Regions from separate parts of the Desulfovibrio desulfuricans genome, predicted to be linked through region 1. Evidence: riboswitches for the same ligand, from Rfam matches in the RefSeq annotation. Region 1 holds a riboswitch; each other region holds the start of a gene.
What was found. Region 1 has a riboswitch for cobalamin ahead of DDIC_RS13260 (sirohydrochlorin cobaltochelatase). Riboswitches for the same ligand answer to the same signal wherever they lie in the genome.

Region 2: another riboswitch for cobalamin. It lies ahead of DDIC_RS08195 (anaerobic ribonucleoside triphosphate reductase); the one in region 1 lies ahead of DDIC_RS13260 (sirohydrochlorin cobaltochelatase).
Region 3: another riboswitch for cobalamin. It lies ahead of DDIC_RS02375 (FecCD family ABC transporter permease); the one in region 1 lies ahead of DDIC_RS13260 (sirohydrochlorin cobaltochelatase).

Annotation. Positions count from the first base shown of each region.
Region 1 covers NZ_CP036295.1:3,136,477-3,143,814, forward strand. Annotated here, with positions in the region: gene DDIC_RS13235 (MFS transporter) at 1-525, opposite strand, end outside; gene DDIC_RS13240 (asparaginase) at 662-1,690, shown strand; gene DDIC_RS13245 (phenylacetate--CoA ligase family protein) at 1,792-3,072, shown strand; gene DDIC_RS13250 (hypothetical protein) at 3,075-3,488, shown strand; gene DDIC_RS13255 (hypothetical protein) at 3,728-4,303, shown strand; gene DDIC_RS13260 (sirohydrochlorin cobaltochelatase) at 4,427-5,383, opposite strand; cobalamin riboswitch at 5,415-5,631, opposite strand; gene DDIC_RS13265 (30S ribosomal protein S1) at 5,847-7,338, shown strand, end outside.
Region 2 covers NZ_CP036295.1:1,966,754-1,974,091, forward strand. Annotated here, with positions in the region: gene DDIC_RS08180 (hypothetical protein) at 1-357, shown strand, start outside; gene nrdG (anaerobic ribonucleoside-triphosphate reductase activating protein) at 292-807, opposite strand; gene nrdD (anaerobic ribonucleoside-triphosphate reductase) at 800-970, opposite strand; gene DDIC_RS08195 (anaerobic ribonucleoside triphosphate reductase) at 1,023-3,278, opposite strand; cobalamin riboswitch at 3,400-3,577, opposite strand; gene DDIC_RS08200 (M16 family metallopeptidase) at 4,252-6,867, opposite strand; gene DDIC_RS08205 (ABC transporter ATP-binding protein) at 7,171-7,338, opposite strand, start outside.
Region 3 covers NZ_CP036295.1:590,492-597,829, forward strand. Annotated here, with positions in the region: gene DDIC_RS02355 (Rne/Rng family ribonuclease) at 1-807, opposite strand, end outside; gene DDIC_RS02360 (metallophosphoesterase family protein) at 1,137-1,823, opposite strand; gene DDIC_RS02365 (5-formyltetrahydrofolate cyclo-ligase) at 1,896-2,597, shown strand; gene DDIC_RS02370 (polyphenol oxidase family protein) at 2,588-3,343, shown strand; cobalamin riboswitch at 3,370-3,547, shown strand; gene DDIC_RS02375 (FecCD family ABC transporter permease) at 3,758-4,837, shown strand; gene DDIC_RS02380 (ABC transporter ATP-binding protein) at 4,837-5,823, shown strand; gene DDIC_RS02385 (ABC transporter substrate-binding protein) at 5,762-6,649, shown strand; gene cobI (precorrin-2 C(20)-methyltransferase) at 6,687-7,338, shown strand, end outside.

The DNA.
Region 1 (7,338 bases):
CCACACGAGCGTACCCGCCGTCATGACGGCCAGCACGGCAAAAATGGTTGTTCCCGGCAGGCCGAAGGCCCCAAGGCAGGCGGTAGCCAGCAGCGGCCCCAGCACAAAGCCCCCGTTGCCGCCAATGGAAAACAGGCTCATGCCCGTGCCCTTGTTCTGCCCCGAAACCGCGTTGGCAAAGCGCGCGCCTTCAGGGTGAAACAGCGCCGCGCCCACGCCGCTGAGACCGATGGCCGCAAAAATGCCCCAGTAGCCGGGCATCCAGCCAATGGCGGCGAGGCCGCAGCCAGCCAGCAGCACGCCCACGGGGATAAACCAGGGTTTGGAAAGCCGGTCTGAAAGCAGGCCGAACAGCGGCTGAATCATGGAAGACAGGCAGGCATAGGCAAACATGAGCCCGCCTGTGGCCTGATAACTCAGGTCGTATGCCGCCCGCAAAAACGGCAGTATGGCGGGCAGCGCCCCGCCGTTGATGTCGCACGACAAATGCCCCAACGACACGAGGAGTATTTTCTTTTTGTCCATTGCGGCACGCTACACCAATGTTTTGCCAAATCCAAGCCGCGCGCGGGGGTGCGCAACTGCGACTCTTCATTTTTTTGCCGCCTTGCGCTACGTTGCGCACATCGCAGCCTGCTGCGCACTTTTTTCAGGAACAGCCATGACGACATCCCCTTCCCATACGTTGCCCAAGGTGGCGCTTATCGCCACTGGCGGCACTATTGCGGGCGTGGCCCCCACGCCGCTCGAACAGATCAGCTATCAGGCTGGCGTACTCACCGTCGACCGCATGCTTGAGACCCTGCCCGGCATCGAGGGCGTGGCCCGCATCGCCAGCGTGCAGTGCGGCAACCTGCCCAGTGAAAACATCACCCCCGAGCATTGGGCCCTGCTGGGCAGGCAGTGCGCGCAGGTGCTGCAAGACCCCGAAATCTGCGGCGTAGTGCTGACCCACGGCACAGATACGCTTGAAGAATCAGCCTTCTACCTGCACCTTACCCTTGCCAGCCAAAAGCCCGTTGTGCTCACCGGCTCCATGCGCCCGTCCACCTCGCTGAGCGCCGACGGCCCCATCAATATCCGCGATGCCGTGGCCGTGGCGGCCTGCCCCCAGGCGCAGGGACGCGGCGCGCTGCTGGTCATGAACAGCCGCGTGCTGTCGGCCCGCACGGCGGTTAAGGTTGCCACCCTTGATGTGGAGGCCTTTCGCGCGCTGGAATCGGGCTGCCTTGGCCGCGTTATCAACGGCGAGCCGCAGTTCTATTACGGCGGGGAGGAAACCCCCGCCCTCGCCGGTACGTTTGCCGGGCTGGCGGGCGTCAGCGATCTGCCGCGCGTGGATGTTGTTTACGGTTGCGCGGGCATGCCCGTTGATCTTGTGTGCTACTCCATGCAGCGCAGCGCGGGCATTGTGCTGGCAGGCATGGGCAACGGCTCCATGCCCGATGCCGTGCGTCACGAGCTGCGGCAGGCCATTGCCGGGGGCATACCCGTCATACGCTGCAGCCGCACCGGCTCCGGCCCGGTGACGCCCCTTGACGAATATGAGGGCTTTGTGCCCGGCGGCATGCTTTCGCCCGCCAAGGCCCGCGTGCTGCTCATGCTGGCCCTGGAGCAGCAAAAAGACTCCGAGTCCGCGCAGCGCATGCTTGCGGTGCGCGAAGTTTTTGCCCTTGGGGGCAAGCTGTAGGCTGGCCGCCCTTTGGGCTTGCCTGCGGCGCAAAAAAACCGCAGTGTGGTTTTTATTTTTCTTTTTCACGTCCATGATCGCCATGGAATCAGGAGAGCTTCATGTCGTACCGCTTTATTCCCCAGCTCACCGATGAGGAAATCCACCGCAAGCAGCTTGAAGGCCTGCGCTACACCGTGCGCCAGGCCTGGAATTCGCCCCAGTACCGGGCAAAGCTGGAGGCCTGCGGCGTAAAGCCCGACGACATCACAAGCCTGGACGACCTGCGCCGCCTGCCCACCTGCGATGTGGAAGACCTGCGCGAAGGGTATCCCCTGCCCCTTTTGTGCGTGCCCCCGCGTGACGTGGCGCGCATCCACGCCTCCAGCGGCACCACCGGCAAGCGCAAAATTCTTGCCTACACCCAGCGCGACATTGATACGTTCAGCCTGCAGATTGCCCGCTGCTTCGAGCTGGCGGGTTTTACCCCCGAAGACCGCATGCAGCTGGCCGTGGGTTACGGTCTGTGGACCGCCGGTGCGGGGTTTCAGGCTGGCAGCGAAAGGCTCGGCATGCTGACCGTGCCAGTGGGCCCCGGCAACCTTGAGATGCACCTGCAGCTTTTGGAAGATCTGGGTTCCACCGGCTTTACGGCCACGGCCTCCATGGCCCTGCTGCTGGCCGAAGAAGTGGAACGCGCGGGCCTGCGCAACAAGATCAAGCTCAGGCGCATGGTCTGCGGTTCTGAAACCCGCAGCGAAAAAATGCGTCTGGCCATCGAGAGCAAACTGGGGCTTGAAGGCTGTTACGACATCGGCGGCATGACCGAAATGTACGGCCCCGGCACAGCCATAGACTGCGACGCCCACGAGGGCCTGCACTACTGGGCCGACCTCTTCATCATCGAAGTGCTCGACCCGGCCACCATGCAGCCCGTTGCCGAGGGCGAAGTGGGCGAAATGGTGGTCACCAGCCTGTGCAAGGAGGCTGTGCCCCTGCTGCGCTACCGCACCCACGACCTTTCGCGTCTGCTGCCGGGCAAGTGCTCGTGCGGGCTCGACATGCCCCGGCATGACCGCATCCTTGGCCGCTCGGACGACATGATCATTTACCGCGGCGTCAACATTTACCCCGGCCAGATCATGGAAGTCATCGGCCAGTTTGCGGAGCTTGGCGGCGAATATCAGGTGGAGCTGACCCGCGACGAGCGCGCCCTCGACCATCTGACCCTCACCGTAGAACGCGGTCAGAACCACGCCGCAGGCAACGACGAAGCCCTGGCCCGCGAGCTGGAACACCGGCTGCACAAGGCCATCATGGCCCGGGTTTCTGTCAGCGTGGCCGAGTACGCCAGCCTGCCGCGCACATTCAGCAAGTCCAAACGCGTCGTCGACAAGCGCTGACCATGAAACGCCATGCCAACCGCACCGGCAAGGGCCTGAGGGCCCACGTCAGCAGGCTGCGAGTCGCCGCAGCCCGCCTTGCCGGCATTGTTGCCCTTTGCCTTGCTGCGGCATGCCTGACGCCTGCCCTGGCGCAGGCCAACGAGCTGGCCAAGGTGGACAGCGCCGCATGGTGCGTCATCCACGCTCCGGGCCAGAAGCAGGCGTGCCTCAGGGCCGAGAGCGAATGCCGGGCCGCGCTGCCGGACATGCCCTCTGCGGGCGGCTGCCCTGACCGGCAGCTTGAGGCCTGCGTGGTCAGTCAGGGAGCCAACGGCTCGTTGTGCGCCATACTGTGCTGCTTTGACCCGGACAATCCGGCCTGCAGGTCTGCCATGGCCAGCATGCCCAACGTCATTGTCCTGCCCGACCCTTAGGGAAGGTCTGCCCCCCAGCGGCCCCTCTCCCCAAAACCGCACGTCATAAAAACCTGTCCGCCCTGTCCGCTGGCGGATCCTCCGGTCGCGCACGTCCAGCCACTGACAATCGGCCCTTTCGGGTATAGGACGCTCGCGATCCTCCTGAGCGCATAGACCTTTGTCTTCTTTTGGCATATCCTCAAACGCAGGCGTTCTTCCGTTGTGCACGCCTGATAAACGCCGACACAGGAGCCTGCATGCCCCTTGCCGTCACACCTGCATCTCTTTTCTTTCTGGTCGGCTACGTAATGCTGGCCGGGGGATCGTTTGCGCTTGTGAAACCGGGCCTGGGGCTGCTGATCGTACCCGTGCCGCTTCTGGCTATCCCCCTGCATCTCTTTGCACGCCGCATTGGCGACTTTGCGGGCGTGGCGCATTCCCGCTGGCTAATGCGTACATTTGGGCTTTTTTTGCTGCTTTTTCTCGCCCTTGTGGCAATCTTTTTTGCGCTCGGCGCAAGCTGCACCGACGGCCCGGCCCTGGACCGGCTGGAAACCATCGGCAACGCCTACAATGCGGGCACGGTGAACCTGTACGCCTCGCTGGCCGGGCTGTGGGACATTGAAAAGTTGCGTCCCTTCACCCTGGGGGCTTCGGTATGGGCTGGTCTGGCGCTGTTGTGGCCCCTCAAACGGGCCATACAGGGCATGCTGGCTCTGGCCGGAGGCATCGCGCCCAAGGCCCTGACGCTCTCATGGCGCTGCTGCGCGCTGCTGGGGGCGCTTGCGGCACAGGGGGGCATGCTGGCGTGGCTGCTGGTGCGCCAGGGCTGACGCAGCCCCGGTAATTCCCCTCCCCGCAACAAAACCGGGGCCGCAAAAAAGGCCGCGCAAGCCGGACGCGCTGTCCCGGCTCATGCGGCCCGTTTACAAAAAACGTGCAGCTGGCGGTTGCCGCTACTGCTTTTTGGGTTCCTTTGTCAGGTCGTCGGCGCTTTCACTCGCGTGGCGCACCAGAATGGCGCGGGCTCCCGCGATCTGGCCCAGGCCCTTGAGGTTGGTCTCAACCTTGTACCCTGCAGCCTTGAGTCTGGAGACCCACGAGTCGTCTTCGGATCCGGCCATGTCGTTGTGGGCGTGGTCGCCCGCCACCAGCATAAGCGGTTCAATCACGACCTTTTTGACCTTGGCGTTTTTAAGCTCGGCCAGCAGGTCGTCCACGCTGCGCGCGCCCTCGACCGTAGCCATAAACACGCGCTTGTCCGCATCGTGAAACACGGCGCGCGTGCCTTCAAAGGTCAGATCGGCCCGGCCATGGCTCTGTCCGTGACCCATGAGCACCAGGGCCGCATCCTTGCCGCGCAGGGGCTTTACGTCGTCAGTGATGGCCCGGATAAGTTCCTGCGCGTCTTTTTGGGATTCCAGCATGGGTCTGCCGAGAAACACCGCGTCAAAACGTCCGGGGTTTTTCTGCAGGTCGATGAGCACGGCCCGCTCAAGCTCGCTGAACTCTTCGCCCGCCATGACATGCAGCGACTGCACGCGCACGACCTTTACGCCGTCGCTGGCAAGCTGCGCCAGGCCGTCGCTGATGCCGCCCACAGGATGCCCCTGCGCGGCGATCTTTTTGCGGATGATCTGCGAGGTATAGGCCCACACCACCGGCTGGCCGGGAAAAGCCGCCTTAAATTCTTCGTCCACGGCCTTCATGGAAACGAGGGCTTCGGGCACGCTGGTGCCAAAGGCTACCAGCAGCACGCCAGCCTTGCCCTGAGGCACGGCGGCGGGGGCTTTGGCCGCAGGCTCGCCGGCGACGACGGCAACAGGCGCGCCCATTACGGCGCACAACAGCAACAGGGGCAACAGGGTGCGGGTGAAAAAATGCAAAATGGAATGCGGCGCGTTACGCAGCATGGCAACCTCCTCAATGGCGCGTTGGCAGGTTGAAGTGTATGAAATGCCGGTGGATATTCGGACTCGAGGGCCATGGGGGCCTGCGCCCCGCGCCTAGACTTCGCCTTCGCCGCTTGCGCGACTGGCCTGTACGCTCCGCCCGTGGCGGAACAGTGAAGCTTCGTTCCCTCTTACCGCAGCGCGACTGTTTCCGATTTGCACGGAATTCCCCGCCGACTTTTTAAAAACACTGCATGCGCCCGCAAAAGTCAAGCGCTCCAAACCCTGCGGCCCCCGTCTGGCAGGGGCTGGCAGCCGACCCCTTCGGCGGCCCCCGCCCAGTGCCGCTTCGGGGACCTGTCCAAATTCCGTTTTTTCGGCGACAATCGCCGATTTGGCGCTTCTTTTTTCTTGTTCTTTTGCTTAAATCCTGATAATAAGTCACCTCCCTGTTATGGGGAAATTATGTTTGGAGGCTGGACATATGGCAGGTTTTGAAACCGGGCACGACACCGAAATTAATTTCGAAAGCGCCCTTGAAAACTACCTCAATCCCGATTTCGGCGATCTTGAGGAAGGCTCTATCACGAAGGGCGAAATCGTCCGCGTGGATGACGACAATGTGCTTGTAGACGTGAATTTCAAGTCCGAAGGGCAGATTCCCGCGGCCGAATTCCGCGACCCCGCCGGCAACATTTGCGTCAAAGTTGGCGATCGTGTTGACGTTTACGTCGTTCGCAAGAACGAAAACGACGGCACCATCACCCTTTCTTTCGAGAAAGCCAAGCGCATGCAGGTGTTCGACCAGCTCGAAGACGTGCAGGAAAACAACCGGGTCATCAAGGGCCACATTGTCCGCCGCATCAAGGGTGGCTACACCGTGGACATCGGCGGTGTGGAAGCATTTTTGCCCGGTTCGCATGTGGATTTGCGCCCCGTGCCGGATATGGATGCCCTGGTCAACCAGGAATTCGAATTCCGCGTGCTCAAGATCAACCGCCGCCGCAGCAACGTCATCGTTTCTCGCCGCGTGCTGCTTGAAGAGGAGCGCGATTCCAAGCGTCAGGATCTGCTGCGCACCCTTGAAGAAAACCAGATTGTTACCGGTAAGGCCAAAAACATCACCGAGTACGGCGTGTTTGTTGACCTTGGCGGCCTCGACGGCCTGCTGCACATCACCGACATGAGCTGGAAGCGCATTCGCCACCCCAAGGAAATGATCACCATCGGTCAGGAACTGACCCTGAAGGTGCTCTCCTTCGACCGCGACAACAACAAGGTCTCCCTGGGCCTCAAGCAGCTTGTGCCTGATCCGTGGCAGGATATTTCCGCCCGCTTCCCCGAGGGCGCCAAGTGCAGCGGCAAGGTCACCAACCTTGTCGACTACGGCGCGTTTGTGGAACTGGAACCCGGCGTTGAAGGTCTGGTGCACATTTCTGAAATGTCCTGGACCCGCAAGCTGCGTCATCCTTCCCAGATGGTTCACACCGGCGACGAAGTCGACGTGGTCATCCTGGGCGTGGACGGCGACAAAAAGCGCATCAGCCTCGGCATGAAGCAGGTTCGTCCCAACCCCTGGGAACTGGTTGCTGAAAAGTACCCCGAAGGCACCATCCTTGAAGGCGTCATCAAGAACATCACCGAATTCGGCATGTTCATCGGCATCGAGGACGGCATCGACGGTCTTATCCATGTTTCCGACATTTCCTGGACCAAGAAGGTGCGTCACCCCAACGAACTGTACAAGGTGGGCGACACCGTGCAGGCCAAGGTGCTGACCGTGGATCAGGAAAACGAAAAGTTCACCCTCGGCGTCAAGCAGCTGGTGGACGATCCGTGGGGCCACGTGCCCAACACCTACCCCGTGGGTTGCACCATCAAGGGCACCGTGACCAACATCACCGACTTCGGCCTCTTTGTTGAAGTGGAAGAAGGCATTGAAGGCCTGGTGCACGTGTCCGAACTTTCCAGCAAGA
Region 2 (7,338 bases), 1.2 Mb from region 1:
CTCAGACGCGACCTCAACGAGGCCCGGGGTACTGTCGAAAAACTGCAGCACGAAGTGCAAAGCCTGCGCAAAGTCGCACCGAGACCGCTCAGGCCCAGCGCTGCACTGTCCACGCCCACCCCTGCACTGCCGCCCTCGCACGGGCAAAAAAAAGCCCCGCAGATGCGGGGAACACTGGTTTATGAATGGCAGCTTATGAAAACTGCCCCTGCCTGCGCCGTGCCAGGGGAGATATCACGGGATGTTTCTGCGCCGAGGTTGCCCAGCACTGATGCCTTCTGGCGAAATCACTCAGCTGCGGCGCAGCCCTGCGGCTATCCGCTCTCTGTCGGCGCGGTCAAGCAGCCGCTGGTTTGAGCTGCCCCTGAACTGCAGCTCAAGATCGCGCAGGTCTTCCATGTAGGGGCCGTCCACAAGAATATCCGTCAGATCCAGCAGCCGGCCTGTCCAGGGGTCGTCGCGCGCCAGCAAGGCCTCAAAAACATAGCCGGTGTAGGTCATCACGCTTTTTCCCATGGCTCGCGCGCCCGCTGCCACGGCGCAAAGCGCCTCGGCCTGCTCAAAAGGTTCGCCGCCCGACAGCGTTATACCCGACAACAGCGGATTTTCCGCCATCTGGGCAAGGGCGGCCTCTGCCGTCAGCAGAAAGCCGCCCTCAAAGCTGTGCGTCTGCGGATTGTGACACCCCTTACAGTGGTGCGGGCAACCCTGCGTAAACAGTACATACCGCAGCCCCGGTCCGTCCACTATGGATTCCTCCACAATGCCCGACAGCCGCATGAGCGCGGTCTTGCATGATTCAGGCATGCTTGACGCGGTCGTGCTCTTCAGCGCGTTTGGCGTTGTTGAAACGGTCAAGCGTTCCCACAAGGTAACCAGTGATGCGGCGGGTGCGTTCAAAACCCACATTCTGCCCAACCAGTTTCTGTGCGGGTTTGGTTTCCGCAAACAGACTCGATTTCATCAGCATGTGCTCTCTCCTTGCTCTAAGCAAAAGATGGTGAAAAAAATGTATGTTACCGCTAGTCCCACTTGGGGGTGTGCGGGTATTTTTTGCGCAATTGTTCAAGCAGTTCGGCGCTTACGGCCTCGCCTTCCTTGCGCCCGCAACGGGGGCAGGCTCCGTTGATCACGCCCACGTAACCGCAGACAGGGTCGCGGTCGAGAGGATGGTTGATGGAGCCGTAGCCAACGCCGTTGTCGTGCATAAAACGGATAATACTTTCAAATGCCTCAAGATTTTTGCAGGTGTCGCCGTCCAGCTCCACATAGGTAATGTGGCCTGCATTGGTCAGGGCATGATAGGGAGCCTCAATCTGTATTTTTTTAAAGGCCTTGATGGGGCAATACACCGGCACGTGGAAGGAGTTGGTATAATAATCCCTGTCGGTGATGCCGGGGATGCTGCCGTACTTGGCCTTGTCGAGCGTGACGAAGCGCCCGCTGAGACTTTCGGCGGGGGTGGCGATGAGTGAAAAATTGAGACCGGTTTTTTCCGCTTCTTCGTCGCAGCGCTTACGCATCTGGGAGATGATTTCAAGCCCCAGTTTCTGCGCTTCTTCGCTCTCGCCGTGATGTTTGCCCACAAGCGCCTTGAGCGTTTCGGCAAGGCCGATAAAGCCCACCGTCAGCGTACCGTGCTTGAGCACTTCTTCAATGCTGTCGTCCCAACCCAGCTTGTCAGAATCAAGCCAGATTCCCTCGCCCATGAGGAAAGGATAGTTGCGCACCTTTTTGGCGCTCTGGATCTTGAGCCGGTGCAAAAGCTGGCGAAAAACGAGGTCGATCTTGTCGTTGAGCAGGGCGTAAAAACGGTCTATGTCGCCCCGCGCGTCCAGCCCCAGGCGTGGCAGGTTAATGGACGTAAAACTCAGGTTGCCGCGCCCGCAGGTTACCTCCCGGTCTTTGTCGTACACGTTGCCGAGCACGCGCGTGCGGCAGCCCATATAGGCCACCTCGGTATTGTAGTCGCCCGGATGATAGTACTTCAGGTTAAACGGCGCGTCGAGAAAGCTGAAATTGGGGAAGAGCCGCATGGCGGATACTTCCATGGCCAGCTTGAACAGGTCGTAGTTGGGATCTTCAGTATTGTAGTTGACGCCCGACTTGACCTTGAAAATCTGCACGGGGAAAATGGAGGTTTCGCCGTTGCCCAGCCCGGCCTTGGTGGCGCGCAGCAGGTTTTTGATAACCATGCGGCCTTCAGCCGAGGTATCCGTGCCGTAGTTGATGGAACTGAAGGGAACCTGCGCCCCGGCGCGAGAATTCATGGTGTTGAGGTTGTGGATCAGGGCTTCCATGGCCTGATACGTGCGGCGCTCGGTATACTTGAGGGCCTCGCCCGCAGCGTAGGCGTGCGCACGCGCCGCAATGTCGCGCTGATCTTCGGGGGCAGCCGCTGTCAGGGCAGCGCCAAAATCGTCGCAGGTGCCCAGGCGCGGGCCTTCGGGCAGCAGACCAATGAACCCTCTGGCGGCATCAATGGCGGCCTGTTCTTCAAGCCCGTTACTGATGCGCAAAAAGGCGGCAAAGGCGCGTTCATATTCCTTGCGGTAGGTTTTGACGACGCCCTCGGCCATGGCAAAGTCAAAATGCGGCACGCTCTGGCCGCCGTGCATTTCGTTCTGGTTGGCCTGAATGGCGATGCAGGCAAGGGCCGAATAGCTCTCAATGGAATTGGGCTCGCGCAAATGCCCGTGCCCCGTGGAAAAACCGTTTTTAAACAGGGGGATCAGGTCTATCTGGCAGCACGTTTCCGTGAGCATGTAAAAATCTTTGTCATGAATATGGATGTCGCCGTTGATATGCGCGGCCGAGGCATCCTTGGGCAAAATGTAATTGTCGATAAAAAACTTTGAGCCTTCAGAACCGTACCTGAGCATGGTTCCCATGGCCGTATCACCGTCGATATTGGCGTTTTCGCGCTTTATATCCTCCTGCAGGGCAGGAGAATAGGTGAGTTTTTTATAAATATCCATGAGATACGATTCCGCATTACGGATCTTCGTATGCTCTGCGCGGTAGAGAATGTAGGCCTTAGCGCTTTTGGCGTAGTCGTACTGGATGAGCGTTTCTTCAACAACATCCTGAATTTCTTCAACATGTTTGAGACTGCGCGACTCCAGCTTTTTGCACACCTTTTCGGTGACAAACAGCAGGTCGGTGGGCGACATGTCTTCACCACCCACAGCCTGGTTAGCCTTGGTGATGGCATTGAGAATCTTGACCGAATCAAAAGGCACTTCCGTGCCGTCGCGCTTTATTATGCTGACGAGCATGCAATTCGCTCCAACTTGTGGGCCATGAACAAAAAGGCCGCCCGGTCAAAACGGGCGGACGGGCCATTGCTGGCCCATTTGTGATGGTTCTTCCGCAAAAGCCCGTTGCAGAGGATCCTTTTTCTAAGAACGGTTGAAAGCAGGTCTTCCGGCTTGCCTGCCGCATTTCTGCCTTCCCAGATTACCCAGTGGCATGTAGTGAAATGCGGTTTTGAACAGGCTCACGGCGGCGGGTCCGCTCCCGATTTGCACGGGCATTCCCTATTAAGCTCCATGGCGCTTTCAATGTCTAGAAAATCTCAAAAGACTTGCATTGTGTCAATAAATGCGCAAAAAAAACATGTCCAAGGTTCAAAGCAAAACACTGTTTAGATTACTGAAATTTGTTATTTGCCCTTATTTTCACCATGTACAGGCCGCACAATAGAGGGGCGGTGACAAAATTGTTCGCCCTTGTAGGCTGCCGGATCACGTCAGGTGACCTGCTGCAACTGTGATGTTGATTGCGCTCACGAAACATTTCGCCATGCACGCAGGCACGCTTGCCCGCATGGCGCTGCCGCTCCTGACACGGCACTGCGAACGCAGCCGATGCCAGTGCGAGCCTTCAGTAGAAGGCAGTTCCAATAAGCGCAAAAATGAACCTACTCTACCCCCGCCCTCTTTTCAAGACGGCCCCCCCGCAGCTTGGGAACTTAGGGAAAACTTGACATTCTAATTTGCCCGCAAATTGCCAAAAAATCAGCCTGCAAAAACTTTTTTTGTATGATAAACTGAGGGTTGGGCAAATTTTCATTTACTCCCCCTCATCCGTTGTGCGCCGCGCCAACCGCCGGCTTTTGCGCATCATGGGCACAAGGCGCACTGCCAGCCTCCCTGCCGCCGCAAAAAAAGAGCCGTACAGCTTGCCGCCTCCCCGCCAGATGCGGAAGGGCGGCCCAGCCATACGGCCCGGAACAGGCGTAATCGCCGCCTAGGGCAGCAAGGTCATGTTATACAGATTTTTTTCATCCAGGTATTTTTGCGCCACTGCCTGAATATCCGCCGGGGTCAGTTTGGCCGCCTTGTCGATGAGCGACTTGCTGAAATCGCGCGGCAAGCCCAGCACCGCATCTGTCGCGGCAACTCCGGCGCGGGCGTCAAGGCTCTGCTTGTCGCGGTAGTACTCGCCAAGCAGACGGTTGGCCCCGGCTTGCAGCAATTCCTCGGGCAGGGGTTTGGCCTTGATGTCGGTAATAATCTTGGCAAAGCCCTCGCGCGCCTGCGCGACCCTGTCGGGGGTGGTGCCAATGTAAAAAGCCATCATGCCCGCCTGGGGCATGGCGCGGTAAAAGGCCGTGACCGTGTACCCAAGGCCCTGCTCGTCGCGCATCTGGCTGAACAGCAGGCCGCTTTGCCCGGAGAGCACCGACTGCAGCAGCATGAGCGCGGGCGCGTCGGGATTCGTATAGGGCACAGCCTTAAAGACCTGCAGCACGTGCGCCTGGTTGCGGCCCGGCAGGTGCAGGTCGAGGCTGCGGGCGTCGCCCCACGAGGGCGTTGCCAAGGTAAAGCCCTTGCCGTCAGGCGTGGGCAGGCTGCGGGCAAAGGCCAGCACGGCCTCGCGGTCAAAGTCGCCCGCCACGGCAAGCACCCACGGCTGCACCAGCTGTTTCTCCCAGAACCCACGCACATCCTTGGGGGTAAACTTGCCAAGGTTCGCCTCCGTGCCCAGGCTGTCATACCCGTAGGCCTGCCCGCCAGGAAAGAGGAAGGGATTGACGCGGGAGAACAGATACGCGGTAGGCCTGTCCGCACGCTGACGGATGGCCGCCTTCATGTTTTCCGCCTCTCGCTTGATCTCCTTGGCTTCAAACCGGGGCTTGCCCAGCACGTCGGACAGCATGGCGAAATAGTCGGCGTTAAAGCGCGCGGGGCCGGTCACCGAAACGGTAAAGGTCTGCAGTCCAGCCTTGGCGCTGAGCGAAGCGGCGCGGTCGGCAAAATACCTTTCAACGGCCTGCGCATCCAACTTGCCGCAGCCGTCGCCAATCGTGCTGGCCGTCAGCTCGGCGAGCCCCTGCTGCTCGGGCTTGAGCAGCGCGTTGCCGCCGGGCAGCATCATGTCCATGGCCACATAGGGCACGGTTGCGTCAGGGATGAGAATAACCGTGCGGCCCTGGCCCAGGTCGACAACCTCCTGCTGACCGGCCGATGCCGCGGCCTGCTTTGCCGCCTTGGCGGCGGCAGCTCCGGGCCAGTTTTTTTGCAAAATCGCCTCAAGGTCGGGCAGCTTGACGTTTTCGGGCGCAAGCACGCGCACCCTGACCAAACCGGGGTCAAGCCAGAGGTCAATGGCCTGCTGCACCTGCGTCTGCGACACATTGCGCTGGGTGAAACGCAGGTTTTGTTCCGCCTGGTTGCCGCCCAGTTCAAATTGCACAGCCCCCAGCCAGGCCGCCAGACCGTTGAGCGTCTCCGCCGAGCGGTCAAGGCTGTCCTCAAGGTTGTAGCGGGCGCGCTTGAGGGCTTCAGGCTTGAAATCCGCAGCCTTGAGTTTGGCAAGGTCAGTGGTCAGCCCCTGCCAGAAGGCCTCCAGCTTTTCCGGCGCCATATTGGCGGTGACGTACAGCATGCCCGCGCGGTCAAGGCTCATGTTGCCCACGCTTATGCCGTCCACGAGCTGCTTCTCGTATTCATACTTGCGGCTCAGCAGCGAGGTTCCGTCGCCGCCCAGCAGGTAGCTCAGCACGTCGAGGTCCACAGACCGCAGGTCGCGCAGAGAGGGCGCGGGAAACGCCATGCCGAGGTAAACCTTGTTCCAGGGGCCGCGCACCACTTCAACGCGGGGGCCGCCGGGGGCTTTGCGCAAATCAACCGCAGGGGGCGCAACAACGTCGTTGGTATTGGTCAAACCGCCAAAAAGCTCCTGCGCGTGCTGCTGCACGGCCTGCGGGTCAACATCGCCCGCCACCAGCAGCAACATGTTTTGCGGCTGATACCAGCGCTGCACATAAGCGCGCAGGTCGTCAGCCGTAACAGCGCGCACGGTTTCCTTGAAGCCGATGATGGGCCGCCCGTACACGGTATTTTGCAGGGTCGAGGTTTGCAGGCTTTCAAACAGCCTGCTCATGGGCGAATCCTGATCGCGCTCAAGCTCGGAGATCACCACTTCCTTCTCCGACTCCAGCTCCTTGGGATCAAGAGAGGCCTGGAAGGCCATTTCCTTGACCACATCCATGCCCATGCGCCAGTGCGCAGCGGGCATGTCGGTCATGAACCAGGTTTTGTCAAAGCTGGTGGCAGCGTTGAGGTAGCCGCCAAGGGCCTCCACATCACGCGCCACCTGCCCCTTGGGGCGGTGGTCTGTGCCCTTGAACACCATATGCTCAAGCAGGTGGCTGATGCCCGCCTGTTTGACGTCTTCGTTGACAGAGCCAGTGCGCACATACAGACGGGTCGCCACCAGCGGAAAGCGGGTATCCTTGATGATATACACAGAAAGCCCGTTGGGCAGACGCGTCAAAACCTGCTGCTCTCCCGGCGCGGCAGAGGCCGCGCCAGCCAGCAAGGCCAGCAGCAGGGGCAATAACAATAAAATGCGTTGCATGGTTGCTCCTGAAAATAGATTACAATCCGCACCATCACGGCAGACAACGAGAGGTATACGGCCATGACCGGGATTGCTGTTGCACCAACTGAAATAATAATACCGTCAGCGCGGCGATGCAAGTCGCCGTCAGGGGCGTGTACCCAAACGGCAGCCGCGCTCACGTAAATCTGCTCGCGCACAAAGAAGGCCGCAAAAAAAAAGCCGACAGTCGCGCGACTATCGGCTTGAGCGCTGGCAATGCAGCGCAAAACAATACTCCCAACCGGCTGCCCTGCCCCGGCAACAGCCGGAGCAAAACCGCTAGCCTCCCAGGTAGGCTTCCTTGACTTTGGGGTTTTCAAGCAGCTCTTGCCCAGAACCTTCAAGCACCACGCGCCCAACTTCAAGAATGTAGGCGTAGTGCGCCACCGAGAGGGCCGCAAAGGCGTTTTGCTCAACCAGCAGCACGGTTTTGCCCTCTTCGTTGAT
Region 3 (7,338 bases), 710 kb from region 1:
ATTGGCCGCGCCGCGCTCTGTCGCGTCCGTTTCGGTCGCAATGGCGGTTCCCTGAGCCTCGGCGGGCGCAGCTTGGGCTGCGGTCGGGGCGGTTTCGGTCTTTGCGGTTTTTTGCGCCGCATGTCGTGCGGGCTGGTGCGCCGGTTTGGCCGCCTCAGGGGCCGATGCCGCAGCGCTGACAGCGGCGGCGTCAGCAGCCGGAGCTTCGGCAGACTTGGCCTGCCGTGCCCTGGTGCCACGTGCGGCGGTCTTTTTGGGCGCTGCTTTTGCGGGCTTGGCGGTTTCGCCAACGGGGGCCGCCGGGTCGCCAGCCGAGAGGGCGGGTGTGCTGGCGGGTGCGTCGGCTTCGGTCACCTTGGGCTTGCGCGCAGTCTTGCCGCGTGCGGCAGAGCGGCTTGTGGTCGCTTTGGCGCTGTTTTTGCCAGCCGGTGCGGCCTGTGCGGCAGACTCTGCCGGGGCCGCGCCCTGTGCGTCCGCAGAAATTTTTGCGGTAGCGTCAGCCGTTTTTTTGCTCTCGGCGGACACGGTTTTTGTAGATTTGCCCGCACTGCGTGAAGTCTTGGCGCTTGCCGTGGACTTGGCGGCGGTTTTGGAAGCCGGGGCGGCCTGAGGGGCCGGAGCGTCGGCTGCGCCTTGTGCGGGCACAGATTCGGCAGTTTTGGATGCGGCCTTGCCGGTGGCCTTTTGAGGGGCTGTTTTGGCTCTGCTGCGGGTTGAAGGGGTGCGCTTGGGCTTGGAAACTTCCTGCGACGATGCATCCGTGGCTGGCTGTGAAGCGGCCACGGGGGTGTCTTGGTCTATGGTCATGAAAATCCTTTTGCTGCGGGGCGTATACGCCTCCGCAAAAATTTCAGCCAGCATGCCATGCACTTACGGGAATGTGCCGTTTTTGCTCCGCCGCAGCGCCAACAAGGCGCGCGAAGGCGGTAGCATGCTAATCCGCTTTTTGGAGAGTACGTTTTTTTTGAAAATATGCAAGCAGGCAAGGGGAGGCTGGCAAAATCAGTAAAAAAGAAGGAAAAATGCCGCAGGGATGGGAATAAAAAAAACCGTTATACGGCGTGCGCCAGATACCTGGGGGCTTGCGGCATCCGCCGGAATCTCTGCCGACATTCTGGCGGATGCGCCTGCAAAAGCTAGTCTTCGAGCATTTTCAGCTCGGCGGAGAGCTGGCCGGAGTTGGAGCGCAGCAGCACATAGCCGCCCTGGGCAAGCATGCCAGGGTTGACCACAAGGGTGCGCCCCACGCGATCCATGGCCCGCGCCTCGTGGATATGCCCGCACAGGCAGATGTCGGGCTGGGATTCTTCCAGAAATTCGCGCACGGCCGTGGAACCCACATGGATGCCGCCGGGGATGACATCGCAGGCGGTGTCCTTGGGGGGATTGTGCGAAACAAGCACGCTGTGCGGGTAGTTGCGGGCTTTTTGCCAGCAGGTTTCAAGCCAGGTCGCAAAGGCCGATTCGGGAAATTCGCTGGGCGTGCCAAAGGGCGTAAACGTGGATGCCCCAACGCCAAAAATGGCGATTTCGGGTGTGAGTTCTCGGGTCTGGGTGTGCAGGTTCCAGCCTTTTTCGCTCAGCCACTGGTCGACTTCGGGCCTGTCCATGTTGCCGATCTGGGCCAGCACGGGTATGTCGTGCGCACACAGTGCCGCCATAACGGTTTCTGCCTGCTTGATGCCGCCAGTGATGGTCAGATCGCCGGTAACGATGATGCCGTCAGCCTGCGAAAGTTCGGGTATTTTGGCAAAGCGTTCCGGTTCGTCGTGGATGTCGCCCACGGCTATCCAGAGATAGTCCTGAGAGTCGGCGCTTGGCATGGTGTTGCTTCCTTTGTTACAGTGCCTCAGGCCTTTACAGTGACACACATCGACCTACAAGGAAAGAGCCGCTTGTCCTCCCGCAGTATGCACTCCGCGCCCGGCATGGCCGCCGGCGCCGACGTATTGTCGCCGCAAACAGCGCAGGCCCGCGACGACGTGCGCCGCGCCATGCGCCGCCTGCGCGCCGGGCAGCCGCCAGATATCGCCGAAGCCCGCAGTCTTGCGGCGCAAAGGCGTATGCTGGGAGCGCCCATGTGGGCCAGGGCCCGCTCTGTGGCCCTGTATGTGGGCGTGCGGGGCGAGCTTGGTACGCACGTTCTCTTGCAGGCCGCCTGGCAGACGGGAAAAACCGTATGGTTGCCGCGCGTGCGGCCAGAGGCGTCGGGTCTGATGGATTTTGCGCCCTGCAGCGGGCCGGAACACTTGCGGCCCGGCCCCATGGGCCTGCTTGAACCCCTGGACAGCCTGCCCGGCGTGGGGCCCGAAATGGGCAAGGATGCGGGTCATGGTGCGGGTCATAATGCGGGTCATGATGCGGAGCTGCCGGTCTTTGCGCCGGACATTGCGCTGCTGCCGGGGGTCGCCTTTGACCTTGCGGGTGGGCGTCTGGGGTACGGGGGCGGTTATTACGACCGCTTTCTGGAAAAAGGCCTCAACTGCCCCCGCGTGGGGTTGTGCTTTGAGTTTCAGTTGGTGGAATCCCTGCCCCTGGCCCCCTGGGACCAGCGGGTCAACTACATATGTACTGAAGAGCGTATGCTGTGTCTGTAAGTTATATTCCCTTTGAGTTTCCCGGTGTGCCGCAGGTTGGCTGCGCTTTTCAGACGCGTGGCGGCGGCGTGAGCCTTGGCGAATACGGCGGCGGCAACATTGCCTTTACCGTGCAGGACAACCCCGATCATGTCATTGCCAACCGTCGCAGCCTGCTGGCAGACCTGCGCCCGCAGGGTATGACCGCCTGGGCCGAGCTGATGCAGGTGCATGGCGATGTGATGGTCTTTGAACCGGCGGCGGTGGCCTGCGAGACAGCCGTAACGGCTGAGGGCGACGGCATGGGCACGGCGCGTCCCGGTCTGGGCCTGCTCATCAAGACCGCCGACTGCCAGCCGATTCTTGTTGCCCATAAAAGCGGCAAATACATTGCCGCCATGCACGCGGGCTGGCGCGGCAACCGTTGCGACTTTCCCGTCACGGGCGTGGCCCGCTTTTGCGAGCGCTACGGCCTTGAGCCGCGCGACCTTGTGGCCGTGCGCGGGCCCAGCCTTGGGCCGGGCAGGGCGGAATTTGTCAATTTTGACAGGGAGTGGGGCGAGCCCTACCTGCCCTGGTTTGACGCCGACAGCAAAACCATGGATCTGTGGGGGCTTACGCGGCATCAGCTGGAGCGTGCCGGGCTGCCGACGCGCAGCATTTACGGGCTGGACCTCTGCACGGCCAGCAACAACGGACAGTTTTTTTCGTACCGTTGCGCAAGGCAGTCGGGCCGTCAGGCCAGCCTGGTGTGGATAAAAGCCTGAGCCATTGACAGGCCGCAAGCCCGCGCCTAGAGTGTTGGCGGCATTGGTAGCCGGGAAACCGGCTTGAAAAGGGAATCCCGTGTAAAACGGGAGCGGACCCGCCGCCGTAAGGTTCTTAACCTTGCTCCATCTAGCGCCACTGGAAACGGGAAGGCCGGAGCAGGGGAACCAAGCCGGAAGACCTGCCATGCCCCACGGTGCGCGTCATGGAATGACGGCATCTCGGTGCGGCGCGACCGCCCCACGGCAACGGGTTTTTGCCGGCAGGAAAGAGGAAATACGGGCCTCTTCCACCACGAGTGGAAGAGGCTTTTTTTATGCCCGGGCGGCGCTGGCCGCCAAGAGGCAATGGTCTGCCCAGGGCCAGCCACGCTTTGGCCCGCGTTTGCCCGCTGGGCAAGGCAGAGGACCGGCATGACCAGAATCTCCGCATCTACTCCCTCCTCCTCGCAATCCCGCAGGCTTTGGCCGGTGTTTGCCGGTCTGGCCGTCTTGTGGCTGCTTTCACTGCCGCTGGCCTGCTTGCCGGGACCTGTGCCCCTGAGCGCTCAGAGCGTGTTTCGCGCTTTGGCGGCTGTTGTCGGTCTTGCGCCAGCGCCGGATGATTCCGCGCTTACCGGCGTTGTGGTCAGCATACGGCTGGCGCGCGTATGTCTGGCCGCCTTGTGCGGCGGCGCTCTGGCCATGGCCGGGGCAGCCTTGCAGGGCGTTTTGCGCAACCCGCTGGCTGATCCGTTTACGCTGGGTATTTCAGCCGGGGCAGCCTGCGGGGCCAGTATGGCTATCGCGCTTGGCGGGCCGCTGGTTGCGCTGCTTGGCGGTTTGCCTGGGCTTGCCGGGTTCAGCCACGCGGGGCTGGTGGCTCCTGCCGCGCTGTTTGGCGCGCTGGCGGCGCTTGGCGGCGCACTGTGGCTCGGGCGCGGCGACGGGGCCTTCAGCCGTGAGAGCGTTATTTTGGCGGGCATAGCCGTGGCTGCGTTTTTGGGCGCGCTGGTGGCGCTGGTAAAGGCCCTTAATGAAGAATCTGTGACCAGCATCGTGTTCTGGATCATGGGGTCCTTTCAGGGGCGCGGCTGGAGCAGTATGCCTCTGCTGCTGGTCACCGTGGTGCCCGGCCTGCTGGCAACGGCGCTTGGCTGGCGCGCTCTGGACGTGCTGGCCCTGGGCGACGAGCAGGCGGCCCAGTCCGGTCTTGACGTGGGGCGCGCCCGCTTGTGGCTGCTGGCCGGGGCCAGCTGCATGACGGCTGGCTGCGTGGCTGTGGCCGGGGTTATCGGATTTGTGGGGCTGGTTGTGCCGCACGTGCTGCGCCTGCTGCTGGGCTGGGGCCACGGCCCCCTGCTGGCAGCGGCCTTTATGGGCGGCGGCGTGCTGCTGGTCTGGGCCGACGTGCTGGCGCGGTGCGTGCTCTCCGGCGGGCAGGAGCTGCCCGTGGGCGTAGTGACGGCCCTGCTTGGCGGTCCGTTTTTTGCCCTGCTGGTACGGAGGCGCTGATGGCGGAAGAATGCCGGATGTCCGTGCCGGGGCAGACTGCGACTCGTGGGCCGACAACCGCTCAGGCCTCGCCGCGCGGCGAAGCATCCGGCCCGCCCGTTGTGCGGGTGGCGGGCGTCAGTGCCGGTTACGGCGGGCGCGACGTGCTGCGCGGAGTGGATTTCAGTTTGCGGGCGGGGGAGTGCGCGGCCCTGCTTGGCCCCAACGGCAGCGGCAAGACCACGCTGTTGCGAGCCATCTCGGGGGTGCTTGCGCCGCAGGCGGGCAGTGTGGAGCTTTTAGGGCGTCCGCTGGCGGCATTGCCTCCGCGCGAGCGTGCCCGCATGGTGGCCGTGGTGCCGCAGCGGGGGCAACTGCCTCAGGGGCTCACAGCGCGGCAGATGGTGCTGCTGGGACGCTTTGCCCACCTTGGTTGGCTGGGGGCCTACAGACGCAAAGATTACGCGGCGGCGGACAGGGCGCTGGACGAAACCGGCGCCATGCCCCTGGCGCACCGCAGGCTCAGCGAGCTTTCGGGCGGCGAGCTGCAGCGGGTGTTGCTGGCCCGCGCCCTTGCGCAGGAAAGCCCCCTGCTGCTGCTGGACGAGTTGGCCGCCGGTCTGGATCTGGCGCGCATGGTCGATCTGTTTGACCTGCTTGAGCGCCGCCGCGCCGCCGGAGCCTGCGTGCTTATGGCCGTGCACGACTGCAATCTTGCTGCGCTGTACGCCACGCGGCTCATGGGACTCAAAAACGGCGGTCTTGTTTTTGACGGCCCGGTGACACAGGTTTTTACAGAGGAGAATCTCGGTGAGCTTTACAATATACCCATCTGCGTGCTGCCCCACCCCCGGTTTGGCTTGCCGCAGGCGCTGCTTGCCAGCGCGTCCGGCCCATGGAGCTGCAAGGACGGCAAAAAAAGCGCTGGCGACGCTGGCGCTGATTTTGCCCCTGCTGACGCTGGCCCTGACGGTATCCGTCCCGGCGGCACGGGCCGCCAGCCCTGAGGCGTCGGCGGCAGAGTCTCCCATTGTCGTCGTCGACGACACGGGCAACAGCGTGACGTTTGCGCACCCGGTACAGCGGGTGATCGCCCTGTACGGCGCGTTTAACGAGATTTTTCTGTCCATGGGCGCGGGCGATCTGCTGGTGGCCCGCACTGCGGCGGACGGCAACCTGCCGGAGCTTGCCAGCCTGCCCGCCATAGGCACGCACATGCGGCCCAATGCCGAGCTTGTGCTGGCGCAACGGCCCGATGTGGTGCTGCAGCTCGCGGGGCGCAGCGAGGCTCAGGTCCAGACCGACAACCTTCGTTCTCTTGGACTGAACGTACTGACGTTTGAAGTAAATTCCTTTGAGCGGCTGTTTGAAGTTACGGAAACTCTGGGGAGACTTGCCGGTCGCGAGGAAAGGGCAAAGGCCCTTGTGGCGGCCTGGAAACAGCGCCTTGAGGCCCTGCGTGCCCGCAATGCGGGCAAACCTGCGGCGCGGTTTTTTTATGAAGTGCGCTATCCCAATCTGCTGGCGGCCGGTATGGGCGGCATCAGCAGCGAAATACTGACCCTTGCCGGTGGGCAGAATGTGGTAACCGACGGCAAAAAGCTGGTGCGCTTCAGTGAGGAAGCCCTGCTGGCGGCCGACCCCGATGCGTACATCATCCAGAAAGGCCCCATGAATCCTGCGCCGACCCCGCTGACGGAGCGCGACCACTTCAGGGATCTGCGCGCTGTGCGCCAGGGGCGTGTGCTGGTGGTGGACGAAGAGCGTTTTGCCCGTCCCGGCCCGCGCGCCCTGGATGCGGCGGAAGAGCTGGACGCCTGGCTGCACCGTTGAGCCGCAATTTTTTTGAGCCTCTAAAGCGAGATATGTAATGAGTGGAATACTGTACGGTGTGGGCGTGGGCCCCGGTGCGCCCGACCTTTTGACCCTGCGGGCGGTCAGGGTGCTGGGCGAGGTGGATGTGATACTTGCCGCCGCGTCGCCCCGCAATGATTTTTCTGCGGCGCTGGATACCGCCCGGCCGCATCTGCGGGCGGATGTGCGCGTGCAGCGGCTGGAGTTTCCCATGACGCGCGACCGGGCCGTGCTGCGCGAGGCCTGGCGCGAGGCAGCCCAGACCACGGTCGGGGTGCTGGAGAGCGGATTGAGCGCCGCCTTTTTGACCATCGGCGACCCGCTGATTTACAGCACCTTTGGCTATCTTATGCGCACGCTTGCCCAGACCGCGCCGCATCTGACGGTCGAGGTCATCCCCGGCATCACGTCCTTTCAGGCTGCGGCGGCCCGCACCCGCACCGTGCTGTGCGAAAACAGCGAAACCCTGCGCGTCATCCCCGGCATCAACAACCGCGAGAGTCTTGAAGATTCGCTGCGGCAAACAGACACGGCCGTGATATTGAAGGCCTACCGCAATCTGCCCGCCATTGCCCAGGCGCTGAGCGCCACAAACCGGCTGGATTCGTGCCTGCTGGCAAGCCATGTGGAGCAGCCCGCCGAAACCGTGCGGCAGGGGCTTGGCGACA